DNA from 3 places in the Mesorhizobium sp. M0854 genome. Region 2 is predicted to be linked to each of the others. Evidence: predicted binding sites of a transcription regulator. Region 2 holds the regulator's gene; each other region holds the start of a gene.
What was found. The regulator LexA, encoded in region 2, represses DNA repair genes until DNA is damaged. The targets are predictions, from matches to a motif close to TGTTCNNNNTGTGTTCNG.

Region 1: the regulator LexA is predicted to act here: its motif matches at 9,530-9,547, upstream of NKH99_RS14300 (helicase-related protein).
Region 3: the regulator LexA is predicted to act here: its motif matches at 8,665-8,682, upstream of NKH99_RS15780 (DUF3072 domain-containing protein).

The regions. Positions count from the first base shown of each region.
Region 1 is NZ_JAMYOL010000007.1:161,002-171,477, forward strand. It holds gene NKH99_RS14260 (M48 family metalloprotease) at 1-498, shown strand, start outside; gene NKH99_RS14265 (RNA polymerase factor sigma-32) at 512-1,369, opposite strand; gene NKH99_RS14270 (amino acid ABC transporter substrate-binding protein) at 1,694-2,467, shown strand; gene NKH99_RS14275 (ABC transporter permease subunit) at 2,590-3,270, shown strand; gene NKH99_RS14280 (amino acid ABC transporter ATP-binding protein) at 3,267-4,040, shown strand; gene NKH99_RS14285 (CarD family transcriptional regulator) at 4,118-4,699, opposite strand; gene fdxA (ferredoxin FdxA) at 5,068-5,406, opposite strand; partial or broken gene NKH99_RS14295 (RNA-binding S4 domain-containing protein) at 5,555-5,942, opposite strand; gene NKH99_RS14300 (helicase-related protein) at 5,955-9,362, opposite strand; gene phbB (acetoacetyl-CoA reductase) at 10,094-10,476, opposite strand, start outside.
Region 2 is NZ_JAMYOL010000005.1:292,625-303,100, forward strand. It holds gene trpC (indole-3-glycerol phosphate synthase TrpC) at 1-173, shown strand, start outside; gene moaC (cyclic pyranopterin monophosphate synthase MoaC) at 176-682, shown strand; gene NKH99_RS12065 (molybdopterin molybdotransferase MoeA) at 682-1,887, shown strand; gene NKH99_RS12070 (hormone-sensitive lipase) at 1,895-2,725, opposite strand; gene kynU (kynureninase) at 2,821-4,068, opposite strand; gene lexA (transcriptional repressor LexA) at 4,517-5,251, shown strand; gene NKH99_RS12085 (ComEC/Rec2 family competence protein) at 5,245-7,710, opposite strand; gene gltX (glutamate--tRNA ligase) at 7,807-9,228, shown strand; gene gltA (citrate synthase) at 9,408-10,476, shown strand, end outside.
Region 3 is NZ_JAMYOL010000008.1:205,038-215,513, reverse strand. It holds gene NKH99_RS15815 (YybH family protein) at 831-1,286, shown strand; gene NKH99_RS15810 (conjugal transfer protein TraG) at 1,814-3,811, shown strand; gene NKH99_RS15805 (CopG family transcriptional regulator) at 3,867-4,250, shown strand; gene NKH99_RS15800 (hypothetical protein) at 4,634-4,804, shown strand; gene NKH99_RS15795 (hypothetical protein) at 5,532-5,837, opposite strand; gene NKH99_RS15790 (hypothetical protein) at 6,507-7,400, opposite strand; gene NKH99_RS15785 (hypothetical protein) at 8,051-8,176, shown strand; gene NKH99_RS15780 (DUF3072 domain-containing protein) at 8,326-8,628, opposite strand; gene NKH99_RS15775 (Crp/Fnr family transcriptional regulator) at 9,054-9,539, opposite strand; partial or broken gene NKH99_RS15770 (GSU2403 family nucleotidyltransferase fold protein) at 10,311-10,476, shown strand, end outside.

The sequences.
Region 1 (10,476 bases), on a different contig from region 2:
GCCACAGGCCCGGGCGACATGGCAATCCGCTTCGACGGCGTTTCGATCGACAAGGACCGCTCGCTGACCGACTACATCCGCAGCGGCTGGGTTGCCGGCCTCGACGACAGCAGCGTGCGCCAGGAGACGATCAACGGCAACGAAGCGGCAACCGCGCATGCCGGCGCCGATGGCTGGCAATTCGACATTGCGGTGATCCGCGCCGGCGGCCAGGTCTACCGCTTGCTGACTGCTGCACCGTCGGCCAGCACCTCGCTGAGCACGGTGGCGCGCTCGGTCAGCGGCTCGTTCCGCATCCTGAGTGCTGCCGAGAAGGCGGCGTTGAAGCCGCTGCGTATCCGCATCGTCACGGTGCAGCCCGGCCAGACAATGGGCTCCCTGGCCGCGCAGATGGTCGGCGTCGACCGCAAGCTGGATTTGTTCAGGGTGCTCAACGCGCTGTCGCCGGGTGCCGCGGTTTCGGCCGGCGACAAGGTCAAGATCGTCACCGACAAATAGCAGGCGACGCGATTCAGGCTGCGAGAAATTCCGGATTCTGCTTTACCAGCGCCACCTTGAGCTTTTCCATGGCGCGCGCCTCGATCTGCCGGACACGTTCCTTGGAGATGCCGAGCGTCTCGCCGAGCGCTTCGAGCGTCGCGCCCTCGTCGCTCAGCCGGCGTTCCTCGATAATCCTGAGCTCGCGCGCATTGAGAGCGCCGAGTGCCGTCTTCAGCCACACCGAGCGGCGTTCGACGTCGATCGTATCGCCGACGACCTCATCGGGCAGCGGGTCATCCGAAACCAGGAACTCCATCCGCTCGGTTGCGCCCGCATCGTCGGCTAGCGGCGTGTTGAGCGAGCTGTCCGGCGCCGAAAGGCGGGAATCCATCATCGCCACATCGGCTTCCGATACCCCGAGAGCCGCCGACACTTCGCGGTAGAGCGTGGCATTCGACGTCTGCTCGGCGCCGTTTGCCAGGCGGGCGCGCAGACGCCGCAGGTTGAAGAACAGCGCCTTTTGCGCCGAGCTGGTGCCGCCGCGCACGATCGACCAGTTGCGCAGGATATAGTCCTGCATCGAGGCGCGAATCCACCAAGTCGCGTAGGTCGAGAACCGCACCTCGCGCTCGGGTTCGAAACGGGCCGCGGCCTCCAGCAGCCCGACATGGCCTTCCTGGATCAGGTCGCCCAGCGGAAGGCCGTAGTGGCGAAACCGCGACGCCATGGAAATGACCAGCCGCATATGCGCGACGGTGATGCGGTGCAGCGCGTGCTGGTCATTGTTTTCCTTCCAGCGCAGCGCCAGGAGATGCTCTTCGTCACGTTCCAGATAAGGGGCTTTCATCGCCGCGCGAACCATGGTCCGTCCTGCACTGTCTTCCATCATGCCGCGCTCCTGCTTCAGGCGTTGCGGTGCGATCGAATCGTGAGTTGGCGCCGATGGTTGAAATGGCGGCGCCGCGCCCTACAACAGCGAAGAACGTGCCATGCGGGGGAATGTTCCCCCGGACTGTCATGTCGATTGCGCTGTTCCAGGCGATTCGCCGCCGGCCTTGACTCAGCCGGATGGCGCCGGGAGATGCTGGTTGAGAATTGGATTTCAAGGGCGCGGGATTTTTGAAATTCAGTTTCTTATTCTGGCATCGCGCATCTGTCATTTTCCGGCACTCGCAATGACGCCGGACACCGGCCAAGGACGGATCACAGAAAAATGAAATGGCTCAAATCGCTCATCATCGCCGGAACGCTGCAGGTTCTGGCCATCGCCGCCGGTCACGCCGGCGCCAATCTCGACCAGATCAAGCAGTCCGGCGTCTTCAAGGTCGGCACAGAAGGAACCTATGCGCCCTTCACCTATCATGATGCTTCCGGCGCGCTGGTCGGCTTCGACGTCGAGATCGCGCGCGCCATCGCCGAGCGCCTCGGCGTCAAAGCCCAGTTCCTCGAAGGCAAATGGGACGGGCTGATCGCCGGTCTCGACGCCAACCGCTACGATGCCGTCATCAACGAGGTCGGCATCACCGAGGCGCGCAAGGCCAAATATGCTTTCTCCGATCCCTACATCGCCTCCAAGGCGGTGCTGATCGTGCGCGGCGACAACACCGACATCAAGGGTTTCGCCGATCTCAAGGGCAAGAAGGCGGCGCAATCGCTGACCTCGAATTTCGGCAAGCTGGCTGAAACCAATGGCGCCGAGCTCGTCGGCACCGACGGCTTCGACCAGTCGATCCAGCTGCTTCTTACGGGCCGCGCCGACGCCACCATCAATGACAGCCTGTCCTTCCTCGACTTCAAGAAGCACAAGCCCGACGCCAATGTGAAGATTGCCGCCCAGGAAGAAAACGCCGACTATTCCGGCGTCATCGTGCGCAAGGGCGATCCGGAACTGGTGGCCGCCATCAATAAGGCGCTGGCCGACATCAAGGCCGACGGCACCTACAAGAAAATCGCCGACACCTATTTCGGCCAGGACGTTTCGAAGTAAAACGGCTTTCTCGTGTGGGCCGAACGCAGGCCCACGTCGTTCATATCGCGGCGAGCTGTCTTTTGACGGCCCGCCGCTTTCGCGTGATATGAGCGACGGCAATCTGGCAAGGAGGAGCCTTCGTGCCGCACTGGCTGCAATTGATGCTGGAATCCCTGCCTACGCTGCTATGGGCTGCACTGATCTTCACCGTGCCGCTGACGCTGCTGTCGTTTGCATTCGGTCTTGTCCTAGGCCTGGTTGTGGCGCTTGTCCGGCTGTTCGGTCCCAAACCGCTGGTCGCCGTGGTCCGCTTCTACGTCTGGATATTCCGCGGCACGCCGCTTCTCGTGCAACTGTTCCTTATCTTCTACGGCCTGCCATCGGTCGGCATCCTGCTCGACGCCTTTCCGGCAGCACTGATCGGCTTCACCTTGAACATCGGTGCTTATTCATCGGAAATCATCCGCGCCGTCATCGGTTCGGTGCCCAAGGGCCAGTGGGAAGCGGCCTATTCGATCGGCATGACCTGGGCCCAGGCAATGCGGCGCACCATTCTTCCACAGGCGGGGCGCGTCGCCGTGCCGCCGCTGTCCAACACCTTCATCTCGCTGGTCAAGGACACTTCGCTCGCCGCCGCCATCACCGTGCCGGAGATGTTCCAGGCAGCGCAGCGCATCGTCGCCACCACCTATGAGCCGCTGATCCTCTATGTCGAGGCAGCGGCCCTCTATCTGATCATGAGCTCCGTGCTGTCGGCCTTGCAGGCGCGGCTGGAAACGCGGCTCAACCGTTATGGCGGCTTCCTGGAGGCGCGCGCATGATCGGCCTCACCAACATCGAAAAGCGTTTCGGCGACAATCTTGTGCTGAAGGGCGTGACCGTCACCATCGAGGAAGGCAGCGTTACGGCGCTTGTCGGACCGTCGGGCGGAGGGAAAAGCACGCTTTTGCGCTGCATCAACCTGCTCGAGCTCCCGACTTCAGGCACGGTACGGATCGGCGACGATGCACTCGAATTCCGCCCCGGCGGCAGGGTCTCGACCAGGGATATCCAGCGGCTGCGGCTGCAGACCGGCATGGTGTTCCAGAATTTCCAGCTGTTTCCGCATCGCACCGCGATCGAGAACATCATGGAGGGGCTGGTGACGGTGCTGAGATGGCCCAAGGAGAGGGCGCGCGAACGGGCGCTGGCCCTGCTCGAAAAGGTCGGCATGGCGCACAAGGCCGATGCCTGGCCGGCGACGCTGTCAGGTGGCCAGCAGCAGCGCGTGGCGATTGCCCGGGCTCTGGCGCCTTCGCCGAAAGTCCTGCTCTGCGACGAGCCGACCTCGGCACTCGATCCGGAACTGGCGCAGGAGGTGGTCGATGTGCTCGGCAAGCTCGCCAGTGAGGGCACGACCATGGTGATGGCGACGCATGATCTGCGGCTCGCCTCCAAGATCGCGCGGGAAGTGGTGTTCCTCGATGCCGGCAACATCGTCGAACAAGGGCCGGCCGCGGTGCTGTTCAGCAATCCGGAGCGCCAGCGGACCAAGCGGTTCATCGCCACGCTGAAGCACGAGGCGGAGAGGGAAGGCGGCGGCGAAGGTTAGATATGCCCGTCGCCGGTCAGCCAAAACAAAAAACCCGGCGCGAGGCCGGGTTTTTCTGGATTCGAAAGCAAAAAAACTCAGGCGGCTTCTTCCTGCTCGGCTTCCTCGTTGTCGGCCTTAGCGCCGCGCTTCGGGCCCTTGTTGAGGTTCACCTCGATGAGGCGGACCGCTTCGGTCTCCGACATGCGGTTGACGGCCGCGATCTCGCGGGCCATGCGGTCGAGGGCCGCCTCGTAGAGCTGGCGCTCGGAATAGGACTGCTCCGGCTGGTTATCGGCGCGGTAAAGGTCGCGCACCACTTCCGAGATCGAGATCAGATCGCCGGAGTTGATCTTGGCGTCATATTCCTGGGCACGGCGTGACCACATGGTGCGCTTGACGCGGGCGCGGCCCTGCACGACCTTCAGCGCGCGCTCGACATAATCCTCTTCCGACAGCTTGCGCATGCCGATCGAGGTCGCCTTGGCGACCGGCACCTTGAGGCGCATCTTGTCCTTCTGGAAGTCGATGACGAACAGCTCCAGCTTGTGGCCCGCGACTTCCTGCTCATCAATCGAGACGATCTGGCCGACACCATGCGCCGGATAAACGATGTATTCGCCGGTCTTGAAACCGTGGCGCGCTGCGGTGGACTTCTTCTGCGGGGTGATCGTTGCCATTACGCCCTGAACTCCTTGTTGTGGTACCGGCATCGTGCCGGCCCGAACTCGTGCGACCGGGGTGACCGGTCCTTAGCCACACAACGATGAACTCACCGGAAAGGCCAGGACCGGCAAATCGCAACATTGCGACCGCCTGCCCCAGATCGCTCTGGTCCGGATTGAGAAATTCACCTTTCAGTGATTTGGGGCGTTTGCGCCATAAATCGACGTTGTGTCACCGGCATGTTTGGCTGATATAACACAAAAAGTCGGAAGAATCAAGGTTTTGCTGCACGCGCGAAGGCCGCGCGCCGTCGCCGCCTGTCAAGGCAGTTAATGTATCACGTCTGTTACGCGGCGTCAGGCCACCGCAGCCGGCAGGCTCGTCAGTCGCCTTCGCCGGGCTCCGGGGAGAAATATTTCTCGAACTTGCCAGTTTCGCCATCGAAATTTTTAGCGTCGGCCGGCGGCTCCTTCTTGGCGGTGATGTTGGGCCATTTCTCGGCATATTCGGTGTTGATCTGCAGCCATTTGTCGAGACCCGACTCGGTGTCGGGCTTGATTGCGTCGGCCGGGCATTCCGGTTCGCAGACGCCGCAATCGATGCACTCGTCCGGGTGGATGACGAGCATGTTCTCACCTTCGTAGAAGCAGTCGACCGGACAGACCTCGATGCAGTCCATGTATTTGCATTTTATGCAATTGTCGGTCACGACATAGGTCATTGGTCGGCTCCGGGACGTCCCATTTTGTTGGGCTTTTTTGGTGAGGTAACGCCTTTGTCCGCTGGTGGCAAGGGCGGCCCCTGCCAGCGGTGCCGCGGTTTCCGGAATGGAATTCCGGAAGGCCGGCAAAGCGGGCGTTCGACCTTGCTCAATCGTCGCCGAGCAGGTGGTCGGTCTGGGCGGCGTTCCTTCTTCGTCGGGCGACCGCTGCCGGCCTCGCGCAACGGCGGCACCGCGTCCGGAAGCGCCTCGCCCTTGGGCGCGGGGGGCGGCGACATGTCCTCGTAGAGCAGGCGGGCCTCTTCGGCCGGGCCACGCCGTACGCCGGTGCCAAGGACCTTCCAGACGAAGATCCGCCGCTCCAGCGTGATGGTCAAAACGTCGCCCGGCCGGACCGTGTCGGAGGCCTGCGCTGCTTTGTCGCGATTGATGCGGACGCGTCCGGCGACGACCAGCTTGGCTGCCAGCGTGCGCGATTTTACCGCGCGCGAGAAGAACAACCACTTGTCGATGCGCTGGCGGGCATCAGTGACCATTGGACGAGCAGCTTACTTCTTCAGCTGGTCGCGCAACGCGGCGAGCTTGGCGAAGGGCGAGTCCGGGTCGAAGCGGACCGGGCGTTCCTCACGCGGCTTTGGCTGGAAGGCGGGTTTTGCGCCTTGGGCGCCGCCTTTGCCGTCCTGCCGGCCAGCCTTCCAGTCGGGCCGGTTTTCGCGCCGGTCCGGGCGTTCACCTTGCGGCTTGCCGGCGCGCTGCTCTACCGCCTCGCCTTGCGGCCTGGGCTTGAACTTGCTGCGATCGAAGCGCGGCTTGCCGGCGCCGTCGCGCTGGTCGTGGCGCCCCTGACGGGCGGGCCGGTCGCCCGGCGTCGCTTGCCCGCCGGCATCTACCGGCGCATCGCTGCGGCTGTCCGGCGCAGCTTGACCACTGCGCGCGCGATTGTCCCGATGATTGTCCCGGGGGCGGTTGTCATGCTGGCGATGACGCGGGCGCTGGTCGAAACGACCCTGCCGCCATAACAGGACAGGTTTTGGCTCCTCGGCTTCTGGAGCAGCTTCGCCGGCGACGGCTTCCGTCGTTGCTGCAGGTTCGGCCGGCGATGCTTCCGTAGTTTCGAGAACCGGCGGCTCTACCGGTGCCGCAGCCTCAGTTTCCGCCCCAAGTTCCGCCGTTGGCTCGGCCGCTGGTTCCGCAGGCGCTTCAGCAGTTGCCTCCGCGGCGGGCCGGGTCTCTTGCGTGACTTCTGCCGCAGCTTCAGGGGCTGGAGCTTCCGCGACAGGCTCTGCCGTCGCTTCGGTCACAGCTTCGGCCGCCGCCTCCGCAACAGGAGCCGCATCCGACACAGGTTCCGAAGCCTCCGCCGGCGGCTCTGCCGCGGCAGATGCTTCCGCCATCCTCGCCTGCTCGACTCGCGCAGTCTCTTCCGCCGCCTGCTTTGCAGCGGCAGCTTCACGCGCGGCATTGTCCTGTGCTTCGAGCCGCGCCTTGACCTCGGCCGCCGGTTTGGCATCGGCGCGATAGCCGAGTCCCTTCAGGATTTCTTCCATGTCGTCGGCGGTGGCGCCGAGAATCGACATCATCGGCGGCGTCACCATGAAGGACTGGCCGTCATAGGCGCCGTCGGGGCGAGGGCCGAGGCCCGGCTTCCAGTTGGTCGCCGGCCGGATCAGGTCGGCCAGCCGTTCGAGAATATCGACGCGTACAGCACGCCGGCCAAGATTGCGGTAGCCGGCAAGCTTGTAGAAGGTCTTGTCGAAGGTCGGATCGATGACCACCGAGGTGCGGCCGGAGGCCAGTGCGTGAACGACATCGCCGAAACCGGGCTTGTCCTTGCCGTCGTTTCTCAGCGCCCACAGCAGCGTTACCAGCCCGGCCGGCGCCGGCTTGATCAGCGCCGGCACGAAGACATGGTAGGCGCCGAAGCGCACGCCGAGACGGCGAAGCGCCGCGCGGCCTTCCTGGTCGAGCGATTTCATCTCGTCGGCGATGTCGCGACGGTTGATGAGACCGAAATGCTCGACGAGCTGGAAAGCAATGCCGCGGCCGATGCCGGTGATCTGCTCGGCATTCTTGAGGTCGACCAGCGGCTTCAGCAGGGATTCGATCTGGAAGTTTACGAAGCGCTCGGCGCGCGCCGCAACCTTGTCGCGTGCCGGGCCGGTGAGTTGCTCGTCGGCCAGCAGAACCAGACGCGGCTTCAAAGCGTCTTCGCCGGCGACCAGCGTGCCGATCGGCGCGCCGATCCAGCGCAGCGTGCCATCCGAACCCAGCGCGATGTCGCCATTGGCCGAGGCGCCGAAGCGCTCGGCCCGCGCCTCGAACTCGGCGGCAAGCGCCTTCTGCGCCGCCGCCCGCACCGCCTTGGCGTCTTCGCCGCCGGCGCTCTGGTCGGCGGTGAAGCGGAAACCTTGCAACTCGCCGACGTGATGGCCTTCGACGAGGACGGTTCCGGTTGGGCTGATTTCGGCTTCAGGCATCGTGTTTTCTCTAAGGCGCCGCATGAGGACGGAAGTCCTGCGGTCTACAAAACGTTTCGTCAACCGCTCATGCAGCGCATCCGACAATCTGTCTTCGATTTCGCGCGTCTTTTCCTGCCAGTGTGCCCGATCGGCCAGCCAGCCGGGCCGGTTGGAAACGAAGGTCCATGTGCGGATCTGGGCAATCCTGTGCGACAGCGTGTCGATGTCGCCTTCGGTGGTGTCGGCACGGCGCACCTGCTCGGCCATGTAGTTCTCGTCGACATGGCCGTGCCTGGCAAGGTCCATGTAGATGGAGGCGATCAAGTCGGCGTGCTGGGCCGGCGCGATCTTCCTGTAGTCGGGCAGCGCGCAGGCTTCCCACAGCAGCGCCACGCGCCTGGCATCGGTGGTGAGTGCCCGGACGTCCTCGTCGCGCGACAGATGCTCGAGCGCCTGCGCGTCTACTGCCGGCAGCGCGCGCGTCAGGCCTTCGACCGGGGCGTTGGTCTCAATCGAGCGCTTCAGCGCATCAAGGTTGGCGAAATCGAAATGCGCGGTGCGCCACTGCAGTACTTTCACCGGGTCGAAATCATGCGCCTCGATTTTGTTGACCAGTTCATCATCCAGCGGATCGACCTGGCCGGTGACGCCGAAGGTGCCATCGCGCAGATGCCGGCCGGCGCGGCCGGCAATCTGGCCGAGCTCGGCCGCCGTCAGGTTGCGGTACTGGTAGCCGTCGAATTTACGGTTCTGGGCGAAGGCGACATGGTCGAGGTCGAGGTTGAGGCCCATGCCGATGGCGTCGGTGGCGACGAGGTAGTCGACGTCGCCCGACTGGAACAGCGCCACCTGGGCGTTGCGGGTGCGCGGGCTGAGTGCGCCGAGCACGACGGCGGCACCGCCCTGCTGGCGGCGGATCAGCTCGGCGATGGCATAGACCTCGTCGGCCGAGAAGGCGACGATCGCCGTGCGCCGCGGCAGGCGGGTCAGCTTCTTCGAGCCGACATAGGCAAGATGCGAGAGGCGTGGTCGCGTCACCACCGACACGCCCCGCAGCAGGCGCTGCAGAATGCCGTGCATGGTGGCCGCGCCCAGCAGCAGCGTCTCCTGGCGGCCGCGCAGATGCAGGATGCGATCGGTGAAGATGTGGCCGCGTTCGAGATCGCCGGCGAGCTGGACCTCGTCGATGGCAACGAAGGCGGCGTCGGTCTCGCGCGGCATCGCTTCCACGGTGCAGACCGAGTATTTCGCGCCCGCCGGCTGGATCTTTTCCTCGCCGGTGATGAGCGCCACCTTATGGGCGCCGACCTTCTCGCAGACGCGCGTATAGACCTCGCGGGCAAGCAGCCTGAGCGGCAGGCCGATGACGCCGCTTTCGTGCGCCACCATGCGTTCGATGGCGAGATGGGTCTTGCCGGTGTTGGTCGGGCCGAGCACGGCCGTCACGTCTCGACCCGACAGGATCAGCGGTTCAGTGTGTTTCGGATGGATGTTCATCGGCCTGGAAATAAGGCTCTCTGCCTCGCATTGTCGGGAGCGCGCCCATATTGGCCGCGTATGACAGGCGACACATAGGGATTTCGGGCGCGAAGCGAAAGCGGAATATGCCGAGGGCAGGCCGATTGGTTGGTTCGAAGCCAGAAAATCTGTTCCCGATTAACAGTTGGAACGAGTCTGGAACGAATCAGCGACGAATCACTGACTCGCGCTGATTCAGGGTTTGTTCACGGCTACATCTGGGTTTTCTGTCGGCATACCTCACCACATGCTGAATCACGGAAACTGGCCCGATTTATGCAAGCGGCATCCAAGCGAGCACTGCGGTTAACCTTTGCCGGTGAATGGTCGTGGCTGGCCAACCTGCTTCGCACAACATTATGAAATTATTGATGTTTCCTAATGCGCTTTAATCATTTCGCGGGTGTTTTCAGCTCTCGCCGTTAACGCTCCGCTCAAAGCCGGAACGAATCGGCGACGAATCAGCGATAGCTGAAGTTTCTTGGTTTGTTCACCGCAACATGTTGTGTCGTGAACAGCTTTTCCACCGAGAATCCACAGGCTGCCGGGCGGCTTTTGCACAAGCTGCGAGTTTGCCGTTAACCTTTGCGTGCCGGATTGGGGCAGCGTGCTGCATCGAGATCTTGCAACGGGAAGACCGCTATAGAAACGGGCCGTTTTGCAGGCCCGTTCGTCCAAGCGAGGATCTGTCTCAACGTAAAGACAAACGATCAGGCGACGTACTGGCCGCCATTGGCTGATATGGTCGAGCCGGTGATGAAACCGGCATCGTCGGAAGCGAGGAAGACGACGCAGCGCGCGATCTCCTCCGGCTCGCCGAGACGGCCGACCGGGATGTGCGGGATGACGCGCTCGTTGAGGACCTTCTCGTCCATTGCCTTGACCATCTCGGTGGCGATGTAGCCGGGGCAAATGACGTTGACGGTGATGCCGGCGCGCGCGCCTTCCTGGGCCAGTGCCTTGGTGAAGCCGATATCGCCGGCCTTCGAGGCCGAATAATTAACCTGGCCGACCTGGCCTTTCTGACCGTTGATCGAGGAGATGGTGATGATGCGACCGAACTTACGATCGCGCATGCCGCCCCACAACGGAT
Region 2 (10,476 bases):
CCGACCGCCATCTGGTCAGCGAGAGCGGTATCTTTTCGCACGACGATTGCCGCCGGCTGGAGCAGAGCGGAATTGCGACTTTCCTGGTCGGCGAGAGCCTGATGCGCCAGCAGGACGTGGCCGCGGCAACGCGCCTGCTGTTGACGGGCAAGGCGCCGGCAGAGGCCGTTTGAGGATGGCGGCCACCCTCACCCATCTTGGCGCGCAGGGCGAAGCCAACATGGTCGATGTCGGCGACAAGGCTGTGACGGTGCGCACGGCAGTCGCAGAAGGCTTTGTCGCGATGCGGCCCGAGACGCTGGACATGATCCTCGCCGGCGACGCCAAGAAGGGCGACGTGCTGGGCACCGCGCGCATTGCCGGCATCATGGCGGCCAAGAAGACGCATGAACTGATCCCGCTTTGCCATCCGCTGCTGCTGACCAGGATATCTGTCGATATCGAGGCGGACGCCGCGCTGCCCGGCCTGAAGGTGACAGCATTGACCCGCGTCACCGGCAAGACCGGCGTTGAGATGGAGGCTCTGAGTGCCGTCTCGGTCGCTTGCCTGACCATCTACGACATGGCCAAGGCGGTCGACCGCGCCATGGTCATCTCCGGCATAAGGCTGGTTGAAAAGACCGGCGGCAAATCCGGCGACTACAAGATCACCGGAGACGGGGCCACCGAGGCAGGCCGATAATGGTGCTGGTCCCAGTTGCCGAGGCGCTCGAGCGCCTGCTGGACGGCGCAGCAGCGCTGCCGGGCGAACGCGTCGCACTGCTGGATGCCGCCGACCGCGTGCTGGCGGAGCCGGTTGTGGCGCTCCGCACCCAGCCGCCGTTCAACGCCTCCGCCATGGACGGCTATGCCGTGCGGGCGGCCGATATCGCGTCCGTACCGGCAAGGCTTTCGGTGGTCGGCATGGCGCCGGCCGGACGCGGCTTTGCCGGAACGGTGCAGCAGCGGCAGGCCGTGCGCATCTTTACCGGCGCGCCGCTTCCCGAAGGCGCCGACACTATCGTCATCCAGGAGAACGTCCGCGATCTCGGTGGCGGCAGCGTCGAAGTGACGGAACGGACGGTGCAGGGGCGCAACATCCGCCGCCTCGGGCTCGATTTCGCCAAGGGCGATGTCCTGCTGCCCAAAGGCCGCCTGCTCGACCCGGCGGCCTTGTCGCTGGCGGCATCGGCCAATCACCCCGAGGTGCGCGTGGTCAAACGGCCGCTGGTGGCCATCATCGCCACCGGCGACGAATTACTGCCGCCGGGCAGCGATCTTGGCCCCGACCAGATCATCTCCTCCAACGCCTATGGTGTCGCCGCTGCCGCACAGTCGGTCGGTGCGCGCGCGCTCGACCTTGGCATCGCGCCGGACCGCAGGGAGGCGATCGCTGCGCTGGTTGAAAAGGCCGTGAAGGCTGGCGCGAACGTCATCGTCACGCTGGGCGGTGCCTCGGTCGGTGACCACGACTTCGTCCATGAGGTGCTGACCGGGCAAGGCATGACGCTCGATTTCTGGAAGATCGCCATGCGGCCGGGCAAGCCACTGATGTTCGGGCGGCTGGGAGACATTCGCTGCATCGGCCTGCCCGGCAATCCGGTGGCAAGCCTGGTCTGCACTCAGCTCTTCCTGAAGCCGCTGCTGGCGCGGCTCGGCGGCCGCGCCTTTCAGCAGGATATACGTCGGGCACGGCTCGGTGCCGCCATGCCGGCCAATGATCTCAGGCAAGATTATGTGCGGGCTGTTGTCATAGATGACGCCGGTACGCTCGTGGCGACGCCGTTCGGCATCCAGGACTCCTCGATGCTGAAAATCCTGGCCGATGCCAACGGGCTGATCGTTCGCGCGCCGTTCGCGCCTGCCGCGGCGGCGGGCTCCCCCTGCGACGTGCTGATGTTACGCTGAACCTGCCTCACTCCGAAATCAAGGTCCGGGTCAGCGGATGGTCTGGATCGGCCAAACCGTCGATGATGTTGAAATGATGCCGGTCAGGTTCGACCACCGAGCTGGTCGCGGAACCCAGGCCGATCCAGATGTTGGCCAGCAACGCGCTCTGACGCAGGAATTCGGCGCGCTCGCCGCCGCCGGCCCAGCAGGTCAGGCGGGCCTTGTCCATCGGGCGCAGCAGCACCGGACTTTCGGCCTGCGCCTCGGCCTCATCGATCGCCAGCGTCTCGTTCATGCCGGTGCGCATGATCGGGCGCAAATCGTGCACCCCCGAGATCGACACCACATGACGAACGCGCCGGACCACTTCGGTCGCCAGCGGCGTCGTCGCCGTAACCATCCGGCTAACAAGATGGCCGCCGGCCGAGTGCCCGGTCAGCATCAGCGGCCCTGCAACCATCGCCGCCGCCTTGCCGATCGCCGCGCCGACCTCCTTGACGATGCCGCCAATGCGTATCTGCGGACAGAGCGTGTAGGACGGCATCGCCACCGCATAGCCGCGATCAACAGGGCCAGCGGCAAGATGCGACCAGAAATTCTTGTCGAATTCCATCCAGTAGCCGCCATGAACGAACACCACGAGTCCCTTAGGCTTGATGGCCGGCAGGAAAAGATCGAGCCGGTTGCGTGGGTTGTCGCCATAGGCCATGTCGAGCCGCGCCCTGCCCTCGGTCGAAAGCACGTCGCGGAAAACCCGCGCGGGCTCGATCCAGGCCGCCGGCCAGCGATCGCTGCCGGCTATGTTGGCGCCGTTGGCATAGGCGTTGTCCCAATCGGCAATGTGACGTTCGAACACCCTGCGCCCTCCCTGGCATATGGCCCTGCAGCGTAGCCGTAAGCATCGCGCGGCGCGTCGTCGCCAGCCTCACGATTCCAGCTCTCGCATCAATCTCAAGTGACAGCTGCTTTGATGGCGAAGCGCGCATCCTTCCACGCACCGGTGTGCAGGATGTCCTCAAGCACTTTGGCGGCCTGCCAGACATCGGCATAGCCGACATAGAGCGGGGTGAAGCCGAAGCGCATGGTCGATGGCGCGCGAAAATCGCCGATCACGCCACGTTCGATCAGCGCGCGCATGACCTGGTAGCCATGCTCATGCATGAATGAAATCTGGCTGCCGCGTTTTTCCCCATCGCGCGTGCTTTCGAGCGTGAGCCCGTAAGTGCCGCACTTTGCCTCGACAAGCTCGATGAACAGATCCGCCAGCGCGATGCTCTTCTTGCGCACCGCCGTCATGTCGACATCGTTCCAGATGTCGAGCGCGCCCTTCAGCGTGCGCATCGACAGGACCGGCTGCGTGCCGCACAGAAACCGGCGGATGCCGGTGCCGGCCGCATAGCCTGGCTCGAAGGCGAAGGGCCGTGCATGGCCCCACCAGCCGGTGAGCGGCTGCTGGATGTCGGAAAGATGCCGCTCAGCCGCATAGATGAAGGCAGGCGCGCCCGGGCCGCCATTCAGATATTTGTAGGTGCAGCCAACGGCAAAATCGGCGTTTGCCTTGTCGAGTTCGACTGGCATCGCGCCGGCGGTGTGGCAGAGATCCCAGACGATCATCGCCCCGGCTTCCTGAGCCCTGCGCGTCAGCGCCGGCATGTCGCGCAGTTCGCCCGACTTATAGTTGACGTGGTTGACCAGCACCACAGCGGTGCGTTCGTCGATCAGCTCTTCGATGGTCGGCGCGTCGACTCCCGAGAGGCGCAGCAGCGTATCTTTTCGCGTCGAAACCACACCCTCGGCCATGTAGAGGTCCGTCGGAAAACTATCGCCCTCGGCGACGATGACCTGCCGCTCCGGTCGCATGGCCATGGCGGCGTGCAGCAGCTTGTAGATATTGACCGATGTCGTGTCGCAGACCACTGTCTGGCCGGCCGCGGCCCCGATCAGGCGCCCGAGCTGGTCGCCAAGTTCAAGCGGCATGTTGAACCAGCCGGCCGTGTTCCATGCGCGGATGAGATCATGCGACCATTCTTCGGTCGCGGCCTTGTGCAGTTCATCGAAAGCGGCACGTGAAGCAGCTCCTAGCGAATTGCCGTCGAGATAGATCACTCCTTGCGGCAACACAAAGCGGTCGCGCATCGCGCGCAGCGGATCCGCGGCATCCATCGCCTTTATGGCCACGAGATCGGGAATTCCTGTCATGATTTGTCTGCTCCCCCCAAGATCCAACGCAACGCCGGACACGCATCGACTGTTCTTCCATTACTTGGTTGCGCGCAGCAAGGCTCCACCGGCGAGAAGCAGCCTGACCAGGCGGTGGAAACCGGGACTTAACCCGAGGTTGGCGTTTTGAGTTCGTTTCGTTCACGGTGCATTGACCAAACCGCACAGTCGATACGGGTTCAATTCCGTGCCTTTTGCCGACCGACGGTCGATGCCAGTGCCGCCTTCTAGGAGGCCAGAAGGGCGCAAACGAAAGCAGAATCAAGGCGATGAGGCTCGCGGCGGTGAAAATGCGGTACGCCGGTAGGGGACGTCGTTTGTTTCCCGAGCCTTAACGCATTCATTAAACTTTAAACAGTTGCGGAACACAACTGGAACAGATAGTGTTTGTTCTGGGTTTGTTTTTCTGATTCTGTTGGGGGTCGCTATGCTGACACGCAAACAACACGAACTGCTTATGTTCATCCACGAAAGGTTGAAGGAAAGCGGTATCCCGCCTTCATTCGACGAGATGAAGGAAGCGCTCGACCTGGCTTCCAAATCCGGAATCCACCGGCTGATTACGGCGCTGGAGGAGCGCGGCTTCATTCGCCGTTTGCCCAACCGGGCCCGTGCGCTGGAGGTGCTACGCCTGCCTGACTCGATCGCCCCCGGCCTCAATGCGGCACGCAAGTTCTCGCCGAGTGTCATCCAGGGCAGTCTTGGGCAAGGCGCCCCTCGGCAAGGCAAGCCGACATCGTCGCGCGTGCCCGCAGCCGGAAATGACGACGATGTCGTCGCCGCCGTTTCGATCCCGGTGATGGGCCGCATCGCTGCCGGTGTGCCGATCGACGCCATCCAGCACCAGACGCATTCGATTTCGGTGCCGCCGGATATGATCATGGGCGGCGAGCATTATGCGCTTGAGGTCAAAGGCGATTCGATGATCGAGGCCGGCATTTTCGACGGCGACACGGTGATCATCCGCAATGCCGATACGGCGAGCCCCGGTGAGATCGTGGTGGCACTGGTCGACGAGGAGGAAGCGACGCTGAAGCGGTTCCGCCGCAAGGGCGCCTCGATCGCCCTGGAAGCCGCCAATCCGGCCTACGAGACGCGCATCTTCGGACCAGACAGGGTCAAGGTGCAGGGCAAGCTCGTCGGACTGATCCGCCGCTACTGAGCTCCGCCCTTGGCGCCGGCTTTGGGGTTGTCGGCCCGGCGGTATGGCGGCAGGCCCCGTGCCGCGCGTGAAAATTTCCGCTGCACGTGCCAGGGCCGGTATGATTTTTCGACGGCGAAGCGGATCTCGGCGCGTGTTGCCGCTTGTGGATCGAAATAGACGGCGGCACTTCCCGCGCGCGCCAGTTGCCGTTTGGTGACGACGAGGACCAGCCGGTCGTAGTAGCAGGGGTTATGGGCGGTGGCGTCGTCGATGACGATCAAGCTGGCAAAGGCGCAGGCTGGCCGCGCAGTATCGCGGTCCTTGGCTTGCGCGATGATCGCGCCGGATGGATGCCTGGCAAGGCAGAGGCCGTCCGTGCAAATGAACGGCATGCCCGGCGGTAGGTCGGCCGGATCGGCAATGTCGAATTGCGGGTCGTTCTTTCCAGGTGTTTCCGGCGCGACGATAGCCTCTGATGTGAGCGCGCGTTTCCAGTTGTCGATGGTGAACTCATTCGGGCGTGCCCGGTTGACCGCGAGTTCACCGCTGCCGATCGGCAGCGCGACCAGCCGTGCGTCCTCCGAGACCAATACGTCGGGTATGCGTGTCTGCGTTGTCGTCAGCAAGCCGGCGAGCGCAAAAGGAAGTGCCGCCAGCCGCAACCACGTCGTCGCCATGCTGGCAATGACGAGGGCGATCGTCACCAGAAGGACGGATCTCAGCGAAATCAGCCCGACCGCATCGATCGGCGAGCGCTCCGAGATCCACCCGGACAGGGCGATCATCGCCGTCAGCCCCTTGCCCATGATATAGAGAAAAGGGCCATCCGCACCGAACGGCATCGCCAGCGCGCTGAGAACGGCGAAGGGCATGACGACCAGTGACACGATGGGCATGATGGCCAGATTGGCGAACAGGCTGAGCGGCGCCACGCGCTGGAAATGCCATATGGCGAAAAGCGCCGTGGCGCTCCCTGCAATGATCGAGGTCATCGCCAGACCGCACATGCCCAGCAGGACCTTTCGAGTGGCAAAGCGTAGCGGCGACTGCCGCGGCGGCGGCGTGGTGGCCCTGCCGGCGCGGTAATCGGACCAGCCTGCATAGGCGCCGACAAGGGCCGCCGTCGCGGCGAAGGACATCTGGAAACTCGGACCGACCACCTCGTGCGGCGATACCAGGATGACCGCGATGGCCGAGATCGCCAGGTTGCGCATGGTGAGCGCGGCCCGGTCGAACAGCACGGCGATAAGCATCACCGCCAGCATGATGAAGCTGCGTTCGGCCGCCACGACTATGCCGGAAAAGACGAGGTAGGCCGCAATCGAAAAAAGCGCGGCGGCCGCGGCATATTTCTTGACCGGCCGTCGCGATGAGAAATCGGGAAACAGCGCGAAGGCACCCCGCAGCAGCGCCATGATGGTGCCGGCGACCAACGCCATATGCAGCCCTGAGATGGAGATGATGTGGTAGATGCCGGTGCGCCGCATCGCTTCGTTGATCTCCTCGGGAATGCCGGCGCGCACGCCGACGATCAGCGCAGCAGCAATCTCGCCCTCGGCACCGCCGATGCGGCTGCGGATATGGTCGGCGATGGATTCGCGCGCGTCTTCGATCGCGGAAGAAAGCTGCGCGGCAAGCGGCATGCTGCCCGACGACACGACTTTCGGATTGCCGAGAAAAAAGCCGCTGCCGCCGATACCGGCGAAATAGCTGTCGAAGGAGAAATCATAGCTGTCGGGCCGCACCGGGCCGGTCGGCGGCAGCAGCCGCACATAGCCGGTGATCTCGGAACCGGCGGTCAGCTCAGCCGGTATCTTCATCGCCGAAACGCGGACCCGTTCCGGCATGTAGCGCAGTGTCGGCCTGGCCGTTGAGATCACATCGATTGTCAGCCTGATGCGGCCGCTCGCCATGGGCTCGTACGATACAACGCGACCCGTCAGCCGCGTCGAGATGTCGGAGCCGAGCATATGCGTTCCGACACGCCATGTCTCGAACTTGGCGGCAAGTACGCCAAGCGCGCAGAGCAGCGCCACCATGAAGCACAGGCGCGTCCTGGGCCATGACCGCGAGACGACGGCACAAAGGGTCGCGAGGAGCGCGATTGCGATCGGCTGTGGAAAGGCCGGCTCCACCGACAGCCCGAAATAAACGACCACCCCGCATGCGAGGAACACCGGCACCAGCAGGAAGGCGATGCCGCGGTCGAGTTCCAGATCGGCCGCCGTGGTTACGCTGTTGCGGATACGGGACGGTGACGGGAGGCGGAAACGCCTGGGCAGGCGTACGATGGGCTCGCCCGCGGGCACGAGAACCGTTGCTGGGTCGCTGGCCGGCAGCGACGGAGCATCGAAGCGCGGAGCAGGTAGCAATGCCGGTGCCAGCAGGACAGGCGGGGGAGCGGCAAACAGCAAGCGTTCGCTGACGTCGCTGCCAACGTCCTCGCCCTCGCCCGCACCACGGCCTCGCACAGCCATCGGGTCTGCCCCTTGCGCCCTCGACCTCCTATGCTACATGAACGCGCAACGCGCGAAAGTCCGCAAACCCACTTCCTTCGCCCGCCTGAGAGTTCCATGCCCGATAAGGTCGTCACCCGTTTTGCCCCCTCGCCCACCGGCTATCTGCACATTGGCGGCGCGCGCACGGCGCTGTTCAACTGGCTGTACGCCAAGCACACGGGCGGCACGATGCTGCTGCGTATAGAGGATACCGACCGTGAGCGGTCGACGGATGCGGCGACGGCAGCCATTCTCGACGGGCTTTCCTGGCTCGGACTCACCTGGGACGGCGCGCCTGTCTCGCAGTTCGAGCGCGCGCCGCGCCATCGCGAGGTGGCCGAGGAGCTGGTGCGCGTGGGCAAGGCCTATTACTGCTACGCGACGCCGGCGGAGCTGGAGGCGATGCGCGAGGCAGCGCGAGCCAAGGGGCTTCCGCCCCGCTATGATGGGCGCTGGCGCGACCGCGACCCGTCGGAGGCGCCGCCCGGCGCCAAGGGGGCGATCCGCATCAAGGCGCCGACAGACGGCGAGACGGTGGTGCATGACCGCGTCCAGGGCGACGTGCGCTTTCCCAACAAGGATCTCGACGATTTCATTATTCTGCGCTCGGACGGCAATCCCACCTACATGCATGCCGTCGTCGTCGACGATCACGACATGGGCATCACCCACATCATCCGCGGCGACGATCATTTGACCAACGCCGCACGCCAGACCGTAATCTATCACGCCATGGGCTGGGAGGTGCCGTCGATGTCGCATATCCCGTTGATCCACGGTGCCGACGGCGCCAAGCTGTCGAAGCGGCACGGTGCGCTTGGCGTCGAAGCCTATCGCGCCATGGGCTACCTGCCGGAGGCGCTGCTCAACTATCTGGCGAGGCTTGGCTGGAGCCACGGCGACGATGAGATCATGTCGATCGCCGACATGATTACATGGTTCGACATTGGCGACGTCAACAAGGGCGCCGCCCGTTTCGACTTCGCCAAGCTCGAGGCGCTTAACGGCGTGCATATGCGCCGGATGAACGACGCGGCGCTGCTCGACATCTTCATCGCCACTCTGCCCTATCTAGAAGGCGGCCCGGCAATCGCCGCTCGCCTCGACGACAGACGCAGGGCGCAACTGCTTGCCGCGTTGCCGGGCCTGAAGGAGCGCGCCAAAACGCTGGTCGAACTTGTTGAAGGGGCTGCATTCCTTTTCGTCGAACGGCCGCTGCCGGTCGACGAGAAGGCGGCGGCGCTGCTCAGCGGTGAGGCGCGCGCGATCCTGCGGGGCGCTCATGCGGCACTAGCCACGGTTTCGGAGTGGTCTGCCGCCTCAGCCGAAGCCGCGATCCGCGACTATGCGCAGGCCGCCGGCCATAAACTCGGCGCCGTGGCCCAACCTTTGCGCGCCGCGCTCACCGGCAAAAGTACCTCGCCAGGTGTCTTTGATGTGCTTGCCGTGCTTGGCCGCGAGGAAAGCCTGGCGCGGATCGCTGATCAAATCGATTAGCAAACTGGCCCAAGAAGATTGGCATTGAAAGGTGTGTTTCGCAGTGCAACATTGGGTCTTGGCCTAATCTGCCGCGCAGATTCAATTGCGGGCGCAAATGTGCGTATTCCGATGCTTTTGACGTGTTGGGTTCAGATATTTTGCCTTTGCCGGCCTGAGGAAACAAAAAGGAGTTTGCTATGACCGAACCTGCGACAAAAATGGAATTTGGCGGCAAAACCCAGGCATCGACGGCCAAGCTGGAACTCGGCGGCAAAACCCATGAATTCAAGATACGAAGTGGTTCGGTAGGACCTGACGTCATCGATATCGGTTCGCTCTACAACACCGCCGGCGTCTTTACCTACGATCCCGGTTTTACGTCGACGGCGAGCTGCGAATCGGAAATCACCTTCATCGATGGCGATGCCGGCATTCTTTTGCACCGCGGCTACCCGATCGACCAATTGGCCGAGCACGGCGACTTCCTCGAAGTCTGCTATCTCTTGCTCTATGGTGAACTCCCGACCAAGGCGCAGAAGGACGATTTCGACTACCGGGTGACGCGCCACACTATGGTGCATGAGCAGATGTCGCGCTTTTTCACCGGCTTCCGCCGTGATGCGCATCCGATGGCGGTGATGTGCGGCGTGGTCGGCGCGCTGTCGGCCTTCTATCACGATTCCACCGATATCTCGGACCCCTATCAACGCATGGTCGCGTCAATGCGGCTGATCGCCAAGATGCCGACGATCGCGGCGATGGCCTATAAATACCACATCGGCCAGCCATTCATTTACCCGAAGAACGAGCTGAATTTCGCAGCCAATTTCCTGCATATGTGCTTCGCCGTGCCTTGCGAGGAATACAAGATCAATCCGGTGCTGGCCCGCGCGATGGAGCGCATCTTCATCCTGCACGCCGATCACGAACAGAACGCCTCGACTTCGACCGTCCGCCTGGCCGGCTCGTCGGGCGCCAATCCTTTTGCCTGTATCGCTGCCGGCATCGCCTGCCTGTGGGGTCCCGCACATGGCGGCGCCAACGAGGCAGCCCTGAACATGCTGGGCGAGATCGGTCATGTCGATCACATCCCGGAATTCATTGCGCGCGCCAAGGATAAGAACGATCCGTTCCGATTGATGGGATTTGGCCACCGCGTTTACAAGAATTACGATCCGCGCGCCAAGATCATGCAGAAGACCGCGCACGAGGTCCTGGGCGAGCTCGGCATCAAGGACGATCCACTGCTCGACATCGCCATGGAGC
Region 3 (10,476 bases), on a different contig from region 2:
GCGATCCCGATTTGATAGCCGCGATCACGCTCGCGACTGATCTTGGTGACGTGGCGGCGTCGGAGTAGAAAAGTGATGCAGGATCTCGGTGGCGTCGTGTGTGTGTGACCTGAAGTGAGTTCTCTGCGGTATGGGGGGCGGCACGCAGCGCGCGTCTTCTCGGCAAACAGATCGACGAAGCGGCACCGAAGGGAAGTTCCTGGCATTCATTCTCGCCATCGCTGCCCCAATTTGCCGATCGGACTGCCGATCGATCTCGCCCAATACTTTGCGCGCGCAAGGGCCGAAGCCGAACTGGGCGGCACCTGCTCATTCGGGAGCTGACTCATGCTTGGTGCCCGAGAGAGCTGTGCCTGATCGAATGCGTGAAATCGCAGCTCGGAGTGGAGAGGCTGACGCGGTCATCTGTCACCCGCCTTCGGGCTGTAACGGAAAGCGCGACATCGTCTCCAATGCTCGTTCCCCACGTCGAGGGGCCCAGCGGCTTGGCTACGGGGGGGACTGTCAGCTAGTGGCCGCTGGGCCTTGACGACCAGCGACCGTAAGAGGAGGCCCTGTGCTGGCTGACGAAAACTTGCGAGCAAAGCCACGGAAAAGCATCATTCGAACGAACTCTTTCGTCGAGACGAGGAGGGCAGTGAGGCGGTAGCCGCCGCTTTGAAGCTCTCCGACAGCTGCTACGCTGGTCATTCAGAGGGTCGCAGTTGCGCTTGCGCCGTCATATCAGATAAGTCTAATATAATCCGCGCCCGGCCATCGAACGCGCCGCGGCGCCCTCGGGTCGGCGCTATTCATCGGGTGGGCATGTCGGGCACGCAAGGGAGGACGAAATGAGACTGGTTCAGTCATTTGCATTTGCTGCTGTGCTGCTTTTTTCGTCTGCATTGTCTGCGGCCGCCCACTCGGCTCGTGAGGACATCGAAGCGGCGTTGGTAAAATTCATGGACGCCTTCAACAGCGGAAACGCAGCAGCGGTAGGTCAAATGTATACCGAAGATGCCGCCCTGCTGCCACCCGACGGCAAACGCGTCGATGACCGCAAGGGCGTGGAAGAATTCTGGCAGGGCGCAATCAAGGCCGGGATGAAAAATCTCACCCTGAAGGCGCTGGAAGTGGAAGGGAGCGGGAATCTCGCCTACGAAGTTGGCGCATTTACGCTCGGTGTGCCGAGCAAAGGCGGTGCCCCTTCCACCGTTGCGGGCAAGTACATTGTCGTTTGGAAAAAAGGGGACGACGGGACGTGGCGCCTGCATCGGGACATCTGGAACTTTGGTGCGGCCCAATAGATTCCGCGACCCATGAGGCCGGCGCGGCTTGCAATAGTCCAACGAAAGTCCATGGCAATAGTTGATGTGACTGAATTGATTAACAAAATTGAACAGACTTGATGGGTCTGCTCATCGAGTCGGTTCTGGATCTATCGCGCTACCGATCAGCGAGGCGGTAAGATTCGAGCTCAGCAGAACGGCAATTCCGGCTGACCACCACTTGCCGGGACTAGAGCGTTCTCCGGCTCGGCGCGCCGCTGAGGGCTCTTGTTCATTTGGTCGTGGGCAATCCGCGGTTCTCCAAGAACCCGTCCATCTCGTCAAATGCCATCTGAGCCGAGACAACTGATTATCATTGGGCAAAGTAGCGGCTCAACGGCTCCAGAAGAAAGCAGCCCCCCGATGCTCGTTCAACATTCGAGCCCGCATCGGGCAAGTCTTTCCACGTCCGGGTACGCCATGCTGCTTCGACCGCCCCATTCTTCTTGCGAATTTAGGAATTCGAGCTTTTCGGTTGTTCCGATCATCCATTTGGGAAACGACCGATGCCGGCAAGCAAGGTTTTATGGGGTCAGATACTCACCGCCTTTCTGATCGTCGTCGCGACAACATGGGGAGCAACACAGTGGACGGCAGGGCGGCTCGGCTTTCAAAGCCAACTCGGTCCGCCGTGGTTCGAATTGGCTGGACAGCCCGTTTATCCGCCGCCAGCCTTTTTCTGGTGGTGGTTTTTCTACGACGCCTACGCGCCGAAGGTCTTCCTCGAGGGCGCGGCGATTGCGGCGAGCGGAAGCCTCATGGCTATCGTCGCAGCGATCGGGATGTCGCTGTGGCGGGGGCGCGAGGCAAAGGACACCACGACTTACGGCTCGGCGCGCTGGGCGACGCGAGACGAAATCAAGGCCGCTGGGATGATCGGTCAGGATGGGGTGATCCTGGGTATGTTGGGCCGACACTATCTGCGCCACGACGGTCCGGAACACGTGCTATGTTTCGCACCGACCCGAAGCGGGAAAGGCGTCGGCCTGGTCGTGCCGTCACTACTGACTTGGCCGGGTTCGGCAATCGTCCACGACATCAAAGGCGAAAACTGGGAACTGACGGCCGGATGGCGGGCCCGTTTCGGCCAGGTGCTTCTGTTCGACCCGACCAATGCTGGATCAGCAGCCTACAATCCTCTGCTGGAGGTGCGACGGGGCGAGTGGGAAGTTCGAGATGTGCAGAACGTGGCGGATGTCCTGGTCGACCCAGAAGGCACATTGGAACGCCGCAACCACTGGGAGAAGACCAGCCATGCGTTGCTGGTCGGCGCAATACTGCACGTGCTCTATGCGGAGAAAGACAAGACCCTCGCAGGCGTGGCGAACTTCCTTTCCGATCCAGAGCGGCCAATCGAGGCAACGCTGCGCGCCATGATGCTGACGCGGCATTTGGGTGATGCAGGCCCGCATCCTGTCGTGGCGTCGGCTGCTCGGGAACTGCTTAACAAGTCCGAGAACGAGCGTTCCGGCGTGCTCTCGACGGCCATGAGTTTTCTGGGCCTCTACCGCGATCCAGTTGTGGCCAAGGTGACGTCATGCTGTGACTGGCGGATCGCAGACCTTGTCGAGGAGGCACGGCCGACGACGCTTTATCTGGTCGTGCCGCCATCGGACATCAGTCGCACAAAGCCGCTGATGCGACTCGTGCTTAACCAGATCGGCCGCAGGCTCGCCGAAGATCTTCACGCGAAGGATCACCGGCAGCGTCTTTTGATGCTGCTGGACGAGTTTCCCGCGCTCGGCAGGCTCGATTTCTTCGAAAGCGCGCTGGCCTTCATGGCCGGGTATGGCATCAAGTCGTTCCTGATTGCACAATCGCTCAATCAGATCGAGAAGGCCTACGGACCGAACAATTCCATCCTCGACAATTGTCATGTGCGGGTGAGCTTCGCCACGAATGACGAAAGGACGGCCAAGCGCGTCTCAGACTCTCTGGGGACCGCGACCGAGTTGCGCGCCATGAAGAACTATGCGGGGCACAGATTGTCGCCCTGGCTCGGGCATCTGATGGTGTCGCGGCAGGAAACGGCGCGTGCACTGATGACGCCGGGCGAGATCATGCAACTGCCGCCGACCGAGGCGATCATTATGATCTCGGGCCAGTTCCCAATCCGTGCGAAGAAGGCACGCTACTTTGCCGACCCGCGTCTTGCCGAGCGTGTCTTGCCGCCACCAAGGACCGGAGGGACAACGCAGAACGCTCGCCCTGACGACTGGACCGACACGACACTTCTTGCTGGGCCGGAAGGCAAATCTCGCAAGCTGAAGCTTGCCAGGGATCAGCAGGACGAGGATCCGGCCAACGGCGGCATTCGCCGCCAGCCTGAGCTTCCCGAACACGAAGACATCGCGCCGGAACGAACGCCACGCTGCGACGATGAGTTCGACCTCGACAAGGACGAGCCCGATGATGACGCCGTTCGTCGCCGCAGTGTCGATCAAGCCATGAGACGCGCAGCTCGTCAGGCCGCCCTTGACCCCAATGATGGCATTGAGCTTTGAGCGCATGAAGAACGCCAAGAAAAGACGTCTGTCTGCCTATCTCGACCCTGACGTAATGAGGGCACTGGCAGATTACGCCGGGCGGCGCGAGGTCTCGCTGTCACTGGTCGCGGAGGCTGCGCTAGCGTCGTTCCTGTCGCCGGACGCCGAAGAACGAAAGCAAGCGGCGATCACTCGACGCCTCGACCAGATCGATCGACGTGTGCAGCGTGTTGAACGCGATATCGGAATATCCATTGAGACACTCGCATTGTTCGTCCGCTTTTGGCTCAACTCGACTCCAGCCTTGCCGGAATCGGCGCAAGCGGAGGCACGCGCCAAGGGCTTGCAGCGCTACGACAATTTCGTCGATGCGCTCGGTCGCCGGCTCAGCAAAGGACCAAGGCTCAGGCAGGAGATAGCCGACGATGTCCCGCCAGCGCCGCCAGCAACTGGATGAGCTTGCGGCAAGACCGGCGCTTCAACAGCCCAACCCCGGTGCCCGATTGCAGAGCTATTTTGCGCAGCTGATGGCCATCAGATCACCTTTCATCGGAGCGGCGGGCCTGGGCATTCGTCTCCACAGTCGATCTCGGCCAGTGTGCGTTGCAGAATCGGAGTTCTTTCGACCGCGCATGCTTGGTTGAATTCGAGCCTTGCCGCCGGAGGAACAGGTTCTTGCCCGTGCCGTAACCAAAGGTTGCAGATGATAATCACTTTGGACAGCCCGGTGGGACGGCATCGCTCGAACCGGACATCGGACCCTTCCTTAGGCGCAATAACTTTGAAACAAATCCTGCCGGCAAGCGTTCCAGCATAGCGGGCGGGTTGCCGGAGGACCCAATGCCCGACGATGACATCGTCATTCCCCAAGACCACGACGCTTCGCCACTTCGGGAGGAGGAGTATTATGTCGTCTGCCCGGCATGCGGCCAGGCGTTCGATATCAGGTGTATGGCAGAGGCGCTTCATCACAACGAGCCGGGCCACGAGCCCTACGACCTCGACTCGTAGTCGGCAATTACCGGCGGTCGTCGACGAACGTCGACCCTGATCGAGACCAACACCGAGGTAAGTTGTCGCTCATCTGGCCGGCGTTGCCGTCCGGTCGGCCTACAACGAATCCCCGTCGCCAGGGCAGAGCTTCGCCGGCACGCTATGTCGTGACAGACACCTTGCGGGCTTTCAGCGACGACTTGATTGCCATTGCGGGCGTTGTCGATGCGGTCGTGGCCGTCACTGACCGCCATGGCCGTCACTGACCGGGTTGTTAACCCAGGGGGCGCTTACTCCACCGCAATACGTCGCCCAGTTCCCTCGCGACGCTCCGAAGCAGACCTTTGCCGGCATCGGGGCCGGGCGGAACATGTGATCTCCATAATGCGTACCAACCGGAGCCTGTCGCGATTCACATTGCTGATCGACGAACAGGCGCTCGTTGCAGAGAAAGGCTACAATCGATCGCGATGCCCGCGTGCCTTCACGCGACGGCACATGCTACGCGTCTTGGACGGGCGGGCCGCGGCAGGTGAAGCACGCTTGCGATGGCCCGAATCTGGCTTGCTTCTCCAGTAACCCGGAAGACGCCAGGGACGCGCTGCGCTGGACCCGTGCCCTAGCCGTCGAGCTCCCATCTATCGGTTCGTCCGCTCCATATCCGGCCGGACAGGGCCGCACCCTTGGGCTGTTCAAAGGCGCTTGCATCTTCCCTGCGCCGACACCGGCCGTTGTATCTGGAGCGTCAACCCGCTGAAGTCCGGTTGTGCTTTCTCAGCCGAGTAATCGCCGAATTGTCGACAGTGATCACCCCGCCGCAGTCAATTCGCACAGTGAGTTTGTTCACCCCGCGATCGACGCGGGTGACGTCCCCAACAAGAACCACTCTGTCGCCGGCCCGGACTTTCGGTGGCGGATCAATCGTATAAGGATGGTCATACGAAGGAATGCTCACCCTGGCGCGCCCACTGGGGAGAATCGCGATCACGATACCTGCCAGCGCCACCTCATCGCCGACCTCAAATTCGCGAGGCATGTTAACGTGCAGCATGGTCTTCCTCCCGATGCCTTCCTAATTCACGCTTTGCTAAATTAATGCCCGGCCAACCAGGTTGGTTGCTTGCAATCGACTTCGTACGGTTCCGCACAATTCCAAGCTGGTATGCACTCCCAGTTGGCCTCGGATCGGCCTTGTGCGTCAAAATTCTGCAGAAACGGTTTGACGTTCAGGATGACCTTGGCGCGCCCGCCACACGGTAGCGGAGCGGCGGACTTCATCGCAGTCCGGCGATGGCATAAACGCTGAGCGTGAAGCGGAAATGAATCTTTCGCGTTCAGGTACATCGTTCTGGCAAATTCGAGGAACGCCACGCCGGAAGCAGGAAACGTGTGCTGTCCCCAAGCTCCCTCGGAAGGCAAGTTGACCACCCGCCCACCGTTAGTCTAGGTCCGGCCGGTGCGTTCCAAACGTCATAGAAGCCGGTCGATGGCTTTACTGCCACGCGGGTTATTGGAGCCGGATCATCGATGCTGGTGTCGTGCGCCTACGCGCACGTCAAGTCGGTTTCATGCATGGGACTTTCAAGGCCAGCGACGTCATCATCGAGCAATGTTCAGCCAAGCCGTATGTTGTTCGCAATCGTTGCACATGGAAGGCTCCGATCGGGGTGACATCTCAACACTAGGGCAACCGGACAGACGGTGGAAAACGGCCCCAGCTTCAAAAGCTAGAACAATGCCATAAGCCTTGTGCCCTTCTTCGCGCCAGGCTTCGAGCTATTTGGCGAGCTATCCTGAGTTCGGCCAGCGTTGGTTGCCACCAGCCTCGCTGCCGTTCCGGTAATCCGGCAGCACGCCGAGCGGGCCATGTTCTAATCAATTCAACCAACGTCGCCGGACGCCATCGGCCCCAGACGTGGTCGACGTTCGCCTCGATCAAATGCGGATAGAACGCTGCTATCTGCGAGGCGTCGACGAGTTCACCCGAAATCTCGGTGAAGACCACGATACCGTATTGCTCCGTTGCCACGGCACGGCCAAGCCGGGGTAAATCGTCTGGGGGCAGTGGATAGCGACGTCGCCTGCGTTCGGCATACCGCAATCTGGCGGCTTTATATTCCTCGGAATCTTTGGAGGCTTCTCGTCGCCGTTTCCTCTCCTCCGGTTCTGCGCGGCCTGCGGCCCTTTCGATGCTTGGCCAATGGCGCTTCAACTCCTCGTACGAGCGGAAAGGCACCCTCCAGGCCCGCAGTTCGTCGTCCCAGCTCGCCCATGGAACGGCTCGCAGTTCCTCAAGAACCGTCCGCGAATAAGGCGTGCGAATGCGCAGGTCGTCCGCGACTTCCAGATACCGGCTCGACAGGGGATCGAAGGCGAAGGCATCCCGTCCCTTGCTGTCATCATGTGCTGCTCGCAAATCCGCCTCTTGCGCAAGCCAGCGCTGGATGCGCCGCGCTGCAGTCTTTCCTGGCACGAACCAGGTTCTGCGCTCGTCACTCCACCTGGCGCGCGGGAATGTCTGTCGAAACCGCTCAACCGCCGCACGATCGTACGGAAAGCGCGCTTCGGCACCAGGAGCTGTCTGCGGTGCAGCAGGGGCGTCGGATTTTTCCATCAGATTGCGAAGCACAGCATGCGCGCAAACAACGCGGTGCAGCTCATTTGGGTCCAAGAACATCAGAACGCATAGTTAGACCTGCAAGAGGAAGCCGACGAGGCGATCGGTGAAGGCGCTCCCGCCTCACATATGCCGCTACGGTTGACCAGGATCCGCGCAACCTCCAACGTGAGAACTTCACGTTTGTGCTCCGATTGGCACCGGGTCCTGACAGCATCGTGCTTTCGGTTGTTCTGTGGTTCCTCGACCGATAGCAGGACGGCGAGCCCGCGTCGCCGGAGGATAAGAACGACGCGGGCCGATCGGAGATATCCGATCTGGCAGCAAAAATATGAGGGAAAGAGTTTGCTGCGTGGGCAGAACTTTTCCTGCGCGCCGGTGTTCCATCGCGTGAGGAAAAAGGCCCGCCGCACAGGTTGATGCGGCGGGTCGATCAAACGCTGTTGCACCGAGCGGGGGCTCGGGGTCGGACATGCCCGGTGCGCGCGGACCACGCGAACTTTAGATGCACCAGCTGCGATGCGTCCACCAACCGACGGTTGGAGTTTCATTCCGAGAACTGCGCCATCGCCGTTGAGTGCATATCGGGAACCCAGCCTTGGCACAGCACGTTGCTCAGTCGCTGACCTTCGCAAAGGATGCATACAATGGCGAAAGACATATCTCGCGAGGAAGAGCAACGCGGCACCGAAAAAGTTTTCTTCTGGGGCGCTGCAATCGCCCTTGTCCTGTTTGTGTCTTTGGTTACCATCGCCCTCGTCGGAAGGGCCTGATCTGTTTCGACAGTAGGATTGGACCGGCGGGTGCGAGGTCTCGGTGGGTTTAGGGCGAATGCCGGGCTGTTGTACCCTATGAGCCGCTCCCATCCGCCGTTTGTCGTCTCGATCGCCGGTCGAGCCACAACGCACTGAATTCAGAAGATTCATTGCGGGTCACCTGCAGCAAAACTGTCCCAATCCAATCCGATCGGCTGTCCTTTGCTAGAGACGAAAAGCCACGGGCGGACGCACAGGCCTAACTTTTCCCGGAGTGCACCAATGCGTTTAGAAGCTTCCGCCTTGCTAAGGCCGTCGGCATAGCCGTCAGGGTCGTCGGCCTGTTCGGCCAGAGTTTTCAGATATGAGGCTTGTGCGGGAGTCATTGGGTCATCTCCGCTGACCCAATCTTCCGGGTCTTTTCCGACATTTGCCGATGCCTCGATTTTTGGGTTGTGCCGGTCGCCCATGGTCAATCTCCCTTGATTGATCAGCACAATGAGAAACGATCATGATTTGTTCCGCCACATTTGGTAGGCTTTCTCAGACCGTTTGCAGGGCTGCTCGTCACCGACCTGGTCAGTGTGTGGGATCGGTCGGAGTAACGTCGACGCTGGCCGGGACCCGGACAACAAGTCGACTGCGGCTGGATGGTGGTTCCCGCGCCGGACTGGCAGCCATATCCTGCTCTGGTCGCCAACGGCGCTGACAGAGCCTTCGGTCTCAACATATCAATTCTTTGCGGGAAGGGAGAGACTCGGCGTGCCTCACTCAACTGTCGCAACCAGCAGGGGTTGCCCTTCGCGCATCGAGACCCCCCGCCCAGCATTAGCGATGGCCTGCCGCTTTAGGTAGTTTGTCTCATCCCATCGGCGGACTTCCACATTGGCGCGGATCATGGAGATGCCTGCTCGCCGATCAGGCGGGCATATTCCGCCTCCGGCTGGCCATATGAGCTGTTTGCCAAGGTGATGAGACCAGTTCGATCACGGACGATGACCTCGCCACGATTTGACCTGATCAGACCGCGGCCTTCCAGCATTTGAAGTGCCACGGTGACGCCCGGCCGTCGTACACCCAACATGACCGACAGGAATTCATGGGTAATCGGCAGCCGGTCGCCTTCTATGCGGTCGTTGCACATGACCAGCCATCTTGCCAGCCGTTCTTCCAGTTTCAAACGCGCATTGGCGAGGGCGGTATAGCTTGCCTGGATCCACGCGTAGTGCACGTACCGCAGCAGAAAAAGCCGCAGCGTCGGGCTGTCGGAAAGCGCCTTTGTGAATGGCTCGGCGTCCATGCTGGCAACCTCGGCATCCGCTTGAATGTAGCAGTCGTGCGGCGATCGATCGCCGCCCATGATCAGCGCCGAGCCGGTCATGCCCTCGAAACCAATGACTATAACTTCGGCGTCGACCTCCGGCCGGAGTTTCGCCACCATCGAGCCGATCCCCGTCTCAAAGAAGTAGACGGCCTCGATAGCGGCGTTTGCGGTTTCGAGCTGCGTCCTCAATGGCAGAAAGCTGCTGTGAAGGTGAGGGCTGAGCAATTGATGGTGGCCGGAGACATGCGCCGCAGCAGTTCGTTTCTGTATACAGGCTCTGGGCTAGGAATTGGCTGGGGCGCCCGATCGCGGCCTTCTGAAAATGCGAGGCCAATTTTGGAAGTGTTGGGGCTGCTCATGGCTCCCTCCCGAATTGGGGCGGAAGCACGATGCTCGCTCACAGCCGGCGATGCCCTTAATGTTTATCACCGATCAAAGCAGAGTACGCCTTTCAAACCGGCGAGTCCCGAGAATTATCCGTCGGTCGATGCGGCATGTCCACCTCTCCAGGCCTCTGCGCCCCTGTCTCATAGCAGAGGAACAACCGCACTCGCATCCGTTCGGCACCGCCAGAACCCTCGGGCTGAATGTCTCTTCGGTGCCGCAAATGGAGATGTTGCATGGCTCGATCCGTAGAGCACGTTTTCAAAGACCATCTGAGGCTGCGTGCCGCCGGCGATCTCGAGCAGAATCTCAGGCGCAATTATGCCGACGTCGTCCTCTTGGCCGCGAATCCGAATCTGGTGGGCCATGATGCCGCGCGCGTGTCGTCCAAACACCTGCGCGGCCAATTGGGGTCCCACACACTGCTGATCTGGTCTGGCATGGTTGGAAAATGCCCCTGCTTTCGAAACAATCGCCATCGATGAAAAAGGCGGACCGTTACGGCTCGTGGTTCCCGATCCGCGTATTTTTGCGGCTCACAATTCTGGGTCTCAAAACGAGCTGATCGCGAGCCAGTCAAGCGCGGTCGTGACTTGGCCCAAGCGCAAGT